Regions from separate parts of the Paenibacillus sp. NPDC058177 genome, predicted to be linked through region 2. Evidence: riboswitches for the same ligand, from Rfam matches in the RefSeq annotation. Region 2 holds a riboswitch; each other region holds the start of a gene.

Region 1 (2,201 bases), on a different contig from region 2:
ATTGGGAGGCCATGTGCCGATTATTGTTGAGCCTGAGCGCCGCGATACCTTCCCGGCTATTGCGCTGACGGCGGCTTATTTATATACAGTAGCTGGCGTATCGCCTGCTGAGACGGTGGCTATTTTGCCAGTGGACCCTTATGTTGAGGCTTCTTTCTTTGAAACTGTAGCCCAGCTTGAACAAACGATAGAGGAGAGCGGCGCAAATTTGGCGCTCATGGGTGTGGTGCCTGAGCATGCTTCGGAGAAATACGGGTATATCATCCCGACCTCCGATGAGCCTGCGGTGAGCGGCTTTATGCAGGTAAGCCATTTCCAGGAGAAGCCGGATCGCGTTCAGGCCGAGGAGCTAATCAGCCGCAATGCGCTGTGGAACTGTGGTGTGTTTGCTTTCCGTCTCGGGTATCTGCTGGATATTCTGCAACGCAAGGGGCTGCCTCTCAACTATGAGGAACTGCAGAAGCAGTATAAGCTACTGTCTTCTATTAGCTTTGACTACGAAGTGGTAGAAAAGGAAGAGCGAATTGTTGTTCAGCCGTATGACGGCTTCTGGAAGGACCTCGGCACGTGGAATACATTGACGGAAGAGATGAGCAGTAATCATGTTGGCAAAGGCGTTGTCACAGCTGATTCGGAAGGCACCTGCCTCGTGAATGAACTGGATATTCCTATAACAGTCATTGGGGCGAAAGATCTAATTATCGCTGCCAGTCCTGACGGTATTCTCGTAACCCATAAGGCGGAAAGCCCACGGATCAAGGAGGTGCTGAAGTCGTTTGATCAGCGCCCGATGTACGAGGAGCGTCGCTGGGGCCATTATCGTGTCATTGATTATGTGAAATATGAAGAGGGCAATGAGGTGCTGACCAAACGGATTTGCATCTCACAGGGCAAGAATATCAGCTACCAGTTGCACCGCAAACGCAGTGAGATCTGGACCATTATCAGTGGGGAAGCCAGCATTGTGCTGAATGAGAAAATGCACAACGTGAAGGCTGGCGATGTGGTCCGTATTCCGGAGGGCACCAAGCATGCCATCCTGGCTTTGACGGATGTGGAGTTTATTGAAGTGCAGACAGGCTCTGAACTGGTGGAGGAAGATAATATCCGTATCACCCTGAATTGGGAAGATATTGGGCTGCATCAGTTTATCTCCTAGGACCGGATTCCAATGTCAGGAAATTTAATAGAACAAACTATCTATTTAACCAAATGCGAAACTTACAAAACAGGTATAAAGACTCAAAAATGATATTTTTTTCATAAATGCACTAAAAAATAATTAAATAGCGTCGATATTTACGGTAAGAGGAATAAACCCTCTAATTCGACAAAAGGCAAACCTATCGAAAGGTAGGGACGCAAAGCCACAGGGCCTTTCGCAAGAATGGCAGCCTGGCTACCGAAAGGGAGATGTATGTTGAAAGCTTACCGTAAGTATCGTTTGTTGCGCGCCCTCCTGTCCCTTGTTCTGTTTCTGACAGCCCTTCCCCTTGGAATGGGAATCGTCCCGTCTGCGGCAGGAGCTGCAAGCTCCGGTACTCCGGTTAATCCCGCTGCCTCGCCTGAAGCTGTAAAGTTGCTTAATTATATGTACTCTTTATCTGGAAAAGGAATTATTGCAGGGCAGCATGACTACCTGGAGAGTCCCGACGAGTTCAATCTTAAGCTGCAAGACACCAGCGGTAAATATGCCGCACTGCACGGTTACGAGATGGGGGCCATCAGTGGCCAGAATGAGAGTCAGGTTGCCTGGTATCGCCAGAATGTAGTGAACAGCGCCATCAACTGGCACAAAAGCGGCGGAGTAGTCGCCATGACCTTCCATGCCAACCTGCCGGGAACCAGCTATGATTGGTCCAATGTCTCCAGAAGTCTCAGCCAAGAGGAGTTTAACAAGTACGTTACTCCAGGGACAGTACAGTACAACAACCTGATTGCCGAACTGGATAAGGTGGCTGTACCTTTGAAAAGCCTGCGTGATGCAGGGGTGCCCGTATTATGGCGGCCGTATCACGAAATGAACGGAGACTGGTTCTGGTGGGGAAAGAAAAATAATTTCGCCGCACTTTGGAATATTATGTATGACCGTTTTGTTAACGTTCATAAATTAAATAATCTGCTGTGGGTATGGAGTCCGAATGCCCCGAATGCTTGGGCTGATCCGTATGCCCTGACCTATCCGGGGGCGGATAAAGTAG
Region 2 (2,201 bases):
GAGTGTTGTTGTATGGAATAAAGTCACTCATCACGCTCATAACTGAAGCCAGGGACAGGCCTGGAAGCTCAGGCAGTTCTTCCCGATAGTTAAAGCTTGGAGTATTATGTTTGGTCACAGAATCTCTATCCAGGTGTTCAAGATAATACACAAGATTATCACGCAGATCCCCGGTGACCGGTATAGTTTTGGAGGTCAGAATCTTGCCTACAAACGTTGGGTCACTATCGAACTGAATTAATGTCTCTGGATGATTCTCGCGTTTTAGATTACAGATAGTCATATCGCTCAGACGGGAGCCCAGCACGATATACAAATCACTACGATTCAGCATGTCATCGCCATGTGTACATCCGCCGACACCGACAGGACCGTGATACAGCGGGTGATCCCAAGGAATAGCACCTTTGCCGCCAGGAGAAGTCACGACAGGGATGTTGAATGTTTCAGCCAGTTCAATCAGCTCTTTGTGAGCCCCGGAACGGTTAACACCTTTACCGGCAATAATCAGTGGGTTCTCAGCATTGTTAATAGCGTTGATTACACGGTCATAATTGGAGATGCTAACGAGCGATTCACGCTCTGGATAAACTACCGGGAATTCTTCCAGAAGTTCAGTCTGAACGTCGAATGGCAAGCAAAGATGAACGGGACCACGGTTACCGCTCAGAGCAATTGAGATAGCATGATTGAAAATGGTGCTTAAGTTATCGCCACGTTCTACAAGCTTACTGAACAGGGTAGCGGGTTTAAACATATCGGCAAGATCAGCCAGATATGAGGAAGAATCCTGACATTGCGGAATACCTAGTTCTTTTATAGATTGATGCCCTGTAATAAATAACACCGGAATGTTATTCGCCTTGGCATGGGCCGCTGCAGTAAGCAGATTCGTTCCTCCGGGACCGGATGTCCCGAAAGCAACGCCTAGTCCGCCAGTCTTAAGGGCATAGCCTGCGGCTTCAAAGCCGGAACTGGATTCATGTCTTCCAGGAATAAACTCAATACCGTAATCCACCATCTTTAGAACTAAGGGACAAATGGATTTACCAATAATACCAAATGAATGGGTTACTCCGAGGTTACGTAGTGCCTCCGCCATATAATCTGCGACTGTCTTCAAAAAAAACACCTCTCAAGTAAATGAATTGGGTTAAGTAAAAGATAAATATATTATCGTTCTGGTAACGCCAAATGTTTAGAACGATACTAACAGGTACAAAGAAACAACAAAACCTGTGCTCGAATAATGGAGCACAGGTTGGAAGCAAAAAACCGCCAATCAGACCGCGAAATTAAGTCGATCCTCCTGGTTTTCTCTGCAACCTGGCAGTCATGGCCCCCAAAAAAATGAGGCTGTAGATCCATGGCTTTGCGTCATTCCTTTTCAGGAATTTTGCCCATATAAATGTTATAACTAATTATAAGAATAATTTTCCTTTACATTATATTCCTAGCTCGTCTTTGTCAATATATTTTACACAAACGAACTCGGAATTTGACGAAAAATATGAAATAAAGTAGGAATTTAGTTTTAATTTAAAATGTATCCAAGGGTGCATTGCAAAATGGAATGCGGTTACAAAATAGGCCTGAAATATGCATATCATTCAGAGAAAAAGCAAGATTGTATTAAAGGGATTGGTGTAAAAATGCAAATTAGATGAAAACAGCTGAATGGACAAGATTAGATATTAATTGAAGAAATTAGTTGGAGTTATATTTACGATGATGTTTTTCATGAAAGGCAATGAATCCAAGTGCTCAATTTCTTTTGGACTGCACAGGAGGGAACTGGGTTAAAAGTAGGGTGTTTGAAAGGGGAGAGGATAAACTTTATTTGTGGGTACGAACTTCTAGAAAGGTCTGAAAGTGATATAATGCAAACGTTTCATAAGTTACAAAACAGCCGTGAAAGTTTGAACTTATACGGCTGTTTTGTGTTAAAAGGAACAAAAATAAAAATTTTATGACAAGTTCTAAAATTTAAAAATATGAATCGTTTTTTGTAGCTGAAAGACGGCTGACGTCATTTTTTCAGACTCATCCGCAACGGATTGGAGGGCATTGATCTGCTCACTCATCGATGCAGAGACTTCCTCGGTGCTGGCTGCTGTCTGCTCTGTAATTGCTGAAATATTCTCAATCGCAGAGGAGATCTTCAGAGCACTGTCCAGCATCAGGTCGCTTTCCGAAGAGAA
Region 3 (2,201 bases), on a different contig from region 2:
ATCAATATGATTATCGTTCCGCCGAAGGGCTTCGTCAAGGTAAAAGCCTTGGCACTTGAAGGAAGCCAACTGCTGGCAGAAGCACTGAGAGGTCTTGCCGCTGGTGAACAAAGTACGGAGAAGAGCAATGCGGTATCGAAACAAGCCGGTGAACTGCTGAAGCGAAGCGGCAAGAAGCAGAAAGAAATTCATTACACGCTATCGCATTACCAATGCCGAAATGAATTGAACAGGCTTAGTACAGTTACTTCTCATCTTAAAACTGTTCATGCCTACGTGAAGGAAATTATAGATGAGATCGCCCTGCTGCCACCGCATTATGCAGCCGCAGAAGGGATGGCCGGTTCTCTGGAAGCCACTGCCGATTGCATCGCATTGTACGGAACAGAAACCCTGTCGGATACCGAACGCCCCCGTTCTCTCCCGGATGCCCTGCATCATGCGCGGGAATTGCAGCTCTCTTGCTTCTCCCAGCTTCAGAGCCATTGCCCTCTGACAGCTATGCGCGATCTTGGTGCAGTCTTCTCGCACCTGAACCGGGTGCTGGATGAGGTGGAACGGGCGGAATATGCCACCTGTTCGGCGGTACCGCACGAGGCTAAGCGAGACATCGCCCAAGGAATTCATTACATGAAAAAAGGACTCTCCCACAAGTTATAAAGCGGAGAGTCCTTTTATTTTACTAAAACCATCTTACACGTTATAATTAAGGAAATGTGGAATATATAGCCACTTTCTACGGATTATGTGATCCTGTGAGAGACGTCCCGGGCCATCCGGCTTAGACGCCTCTCTTTTACATGTGAATGGTCTGGGTGAAATTATTTATTCCCTATTGTCAATTCGTTACTTTAGCACTAAAATTAAAAGGATTTAATGCCGACATTTTAAATATACGACGTACCGGCGCCTTCTTTTTTTGTCGATTTTAGTCGATTAAAGTGCCTGATGCTGAGTATACATCATTGATCCATTTTTAAAGGCAAACTATTCGAAAGGGTAGGACGCAAAGCAATGGGCCTAAGAATGCACAAGCTGCATTTATGGTTGCCAGGCTGCCAATTAGACGCCTGCATGGCGGATATTCCTAGCGGATTATCGTACCGGAATGACGGTACTCTCTATGTACAGATGCCTTTGATTATACAAAGAAGCGAGGTAACAGAATGACGCACCGCCCTGATCGAAATGACGTAAAAGAACTTACCCGGCCTTTGCCGATAGATCCCTCTGAATCCATCTTGAATGATGCTACGCAATCTCTACCATCGGACGACACCAACAATAAGAATGGCATCATCATTATTCAAAACAATCAATTTTTCATCACCTCACCCTTATCTGGCGGCAAACCTGCTGTCGTCTCTCCCGTGTCTCCCGTAGTCCTTAGGAAGAACCGGCAGATCATTACTACCCCTACAGAAGTATTGTCATCCGACCGCCTGGAATGGGAGATTGAAGAATCAGCCCCGTACGAGATTACAGTCTCCGAAGACAAGCTGTCTGCCTTCCTTACCGTGCGGCGGGTAGAACAGTACGCTTGGCGCCTGAAGAACTGTGCAGCCACGAACAACATCGCTGTCAGTGCGGAGCAGGACAAGAAAGCCCTGCTGTCTACACTTCGCATCGAGCAGGTCCTGGCTGATTTTGATAAAAGATCCATCTCACAGAACCTCAATATTCCCGCAATCTACGAGGAATTGAACCGCCCCACCGGACGGCCAGTCCGTGTAGCGGAAGGCACTGCGCCCAAACCCGCGACCAATGCACGAATCGAAATTCCTTTCTCCGAGGAAGCCCTAACAGCCGAAATCTTTCATCGAAACGTGAGCGGACAGGAAGGGCAGAATTACCCGGACATCCCCGAAGTTCAGGAGGGTGACATCATAGCCATCAAGCATCCATCCATCGAAGGGGTACCCGGATATGATGTGTACGGACATCTGCTTCCTGCTACGCCACCTGAAGATATCCGACTTACCGCCAAGGAACATACACAGCTTGTGTCTGGAGTGAAGGTCATGGCGCTTCGTACCGGAAGACCCCGCCTGACAGGAGTGAAGGGCTCTACCTTTGATATTGCTGCAGCGCACAGGGTCCTGGGGAATGTCAATGCTGAGACCGGGCATATCGTATTCGCGGGGGACGTTGCTGTTCACGGCGATGTGGAAGAGCAGATGATTATTGAAGCGATTGGAAAT
Region 4 (2,201 bases), on a different contig from region 2:
CAGCTTGGAGGCTTTGACAGCCTTACGAAGCCAAACGGCATCTCCCGAAACGATCGGCTGCGGAGCGGGTTCGGCATCCGGCGCCAGGGGAGGCGGGCCATAAACAGTAAAAAGTTCACGGTAATTATTTTCAACTGAGGAGGGGTCTTTCACAAACTGCTCATACTTCTCTTGAATGTAGCCCAGATTGGGACCGTAATATTTGCTCCAAACAGATTCATTGTAGGGCTCTTTGGCTGCCATGAATACATCCTCCTAACGGATGAACTCCAAACGCAGGGCGCTGGTATGGGCCTTGTTCGGAGCTGTGATGGTTGCGTTTTCATTTCCTTTCTATTGTGCTACTTTCGGTGATCTTAATCAATTCATACTTTCGTCCAATCCAATCGCAAAACGGTATGGTTCAGCCTGATTATTGATGCCATAGCGCCATAAGTAGATTACCCCAAGAGGCTGGAACTATTAAAATGATTCAATAGACCCTGATTTGACAGGGAAAGCTGTTTAGAGGATTTGAAGTTTGGTTAATAACTTTATATAGTTCGTATGAATTAGTAGAATTATTCATAAATTAAAAATTTTACATCTCATACAGATGGTTTCAAGTTGGACAGGTATTAGTCAAAAAGAGCTAAACTTTTTACATTTGTCTCCTTAGAAGTTTCCAGAAAACGACACACTTTTCCGATTATTTCTTGTATAATGTTATTGCAGAAAGGTTTTTAATATAATTTCTAGCCAGATCCTTTCATGTAAAGGATCCAGTAAAGGGTAAACCTGTTGAAAGACAGGGGCACAAAGTCTCGGGTCTAAGGTAGAAATACTAAGACGGCCGGACTGCCTGGGGACGCGAAATCTTAGGAGGAGATTTTTTGGATAAGTCCAACCAGGGGAACAACGGAGAACTGCAGACAGTCGATCTGGATTTAGAATGGGTATATTTGCTGCTGAGTGCCAAGAAGGCGGGCATCAAGGCGGAGGAGATTCGCCGTTTCTTTAATGAGAAGGCGTTGAAGGCTATTTAGCAGCTTGAATCATAACAGGATACATATAGAGAAGGGCACAGCATATGCTGTGCCCTTCTCTATATGATGGGGTGCTTGAGGCGTTGAAGCGTTCAGGGCTGAAATCATTAATCCTTTTGTTCAAGACGCCATTTTTGATAATCCAGAAATTCCTTGAATTCCCGCTTGCTGATGCCAGAGCTCATTGCCTCTTGCACGAGCCGGAACCATTCCGAATCCAGAGGCGTCTCTTCAGTGTCGGAGAGATCTCCATATAGCAACACGTGAATAGATACTTGGAGCGCATCGGCAATTTTTTCAATGAATTGGATAGAGGGGTTGGACTGGATATTTCTCTCAACATTACTCAGGTACGACTTGGCTACATCCGCCTTGTCCGCAAGCTCGGATAAGGATAAGCCCTTCTCTACCCGGAGTTCATGGATGCGCCCTCCCATATTATCAGGCACGATGACAACGCCCCTCCGTACTTTTTGTATAAGTATAACAAATTTCCTGGAAACGGACAAAGATACATTGCTGTTCAGAGGAGAAAGAGGGAGGGGACTGGTGCAAAAAACCGGCATGTCCCAGCCCGGTTAAAGGTCTAAGAGATGCCGGTAGTTTTTAGAAGAACAGGCTTATTTAAATTCGCCAACGCCTTGCTTAGCATTGAAGGTCAAGGTTACGGCTACGCTGTCTCCTTGGAAGATGTTTTGATCCTGGCCGTTTTCAACGAACTCAAAGGCTAGCTTGAGCGTCTTAGATTGGGCAGCGGAGATGCCTCCTGGGAAGGCGTTAGCTACCAGATCATAGCCTGGATTGTTCTGCAAATCTTTGAGTGTTGCTTCGCCAACGACATGGCCAGTAATCGGGCCGCTAGTATAGCTGCTATCAAGCAGTTTTACTTTAAAGTGTGCGCCCAGATCCTCTGAGCCATTATTAGTGTTAGCATCCGTAACATTATACGTTGTAGCCAGCTTCAATTCCTTAATGTCGAGCGTGCCGTTGTTCTGTAGAGTGAAGCTGCGGACAGCGATGTCGCCTGGCTTCAGATTGCTCAGGTTTACGTTTTGCTCAGGATTAGTATTCAGGTCCAGCGTGCCAGCGGCGAAAGTTGCTGTGCTTTCTGCTGTATCGCTGAAGTAAGCGAAGGTACCTCCCCCGATTAAAGACAATCCCAAAGCCGCTGATGCC

Evidence for each region. Region 2 has a riboswitch for cyclic di-GMP ahead of ACFVU8_RS10235 (thiamine pyrophosphate-binding protein). Riboswitches for the same ligand answer to the same signal wherever they lie in the genome.
Region 1: another riboswitch for cyclic di-GMP. It lies ahead of ACFVU8_RS25450 (glycosyl hydrolase); the one in region 2 lies ahead of ACFVU8_RS10235 (thiamine pyrophosphate-binding protein).
Region 3: another riboswitch for cyclic di-GMP. It lies ahead of ACFVU8_RS18340 (flagellar assembly protein A); the one in region 2 lies ahead of ACFVU8_RS10235 (thiamine pyrophosphate-binding protein).
Region 4: another riboswitch for cyclic di-GMP. It lies ahead of ACFVU8_RS24805 (anti-repressor SinI family protein); the one in region 2 lies ahead of ACFVU8_RS10235 (thiamine pyrophosphate-binding protein).

The regions. Positions count from the first base shown of each region.
Region 1 covers NZ_JBHVVB010000008.1:150,117-152,317, reverse strand. The annotation lists gene ACFVU8_RS25455 (sugar phosphate nucleotidyltransferase) at 1-1,159, shown strand, start outside; cyclic di-GMP riboswitch class I at 1,327-1,407, shown strand; gene ACFVU8_RS25450 (glycosyl hydrolase) at 1,418-2,201, shown strand, end outside.
Region 2 covers NZ_JBHVVB010000002.1:44,963-47,163, reverse strand. The annotation lists gene ACFVU8_RS10235 (thiamine pyrophosphate-binding protein) at 1-1,132, opposite strand, end outside; cyclic di-GMP riboswitch class I at 1,318-1,411, opposite strand; gene ACFVU8_RS10230 (methyl-accepting chemotaxis protein) at 1,980-2,201, opposite strand, start outside.
Region 3 covers NZ_JBHVVB010000004.1:255,482-257,682, reverse strand. The annotation lists gene ACFVU8_RS18345 (FUSC family protein) at 1-660, shown strand, start outside; cyclic di-GMP riboswitch class I at 972-1,063, shown strand; gene ACFVU8_RS18340 (flagellar assembly protein A) at 1,167-2,201, shown strand, end outside.
Region 4 covers NZ_JBHVVB010000007.1:275,256-277,456, reverse strand. The annotation lists gene ACFVU8_RS24810 (2-oxoglutarate dehydrogenase E1 component) at 1-243, opposite strand, end outside; cyclic di-GMP riboswitch class I at 761-845, shown strand; gene ACFVU8_RS24805 (anti-repressor SinI family protein) at 873-1,025, shown strand; gene ACFVU8_RS24800 (helix-turn-helix domain-containing protein) at 1,133-1,462, opposite strand; gene ACFVU8_RS24795 (TasA family protein) at 1,646-2,201, opposite strand, start outside.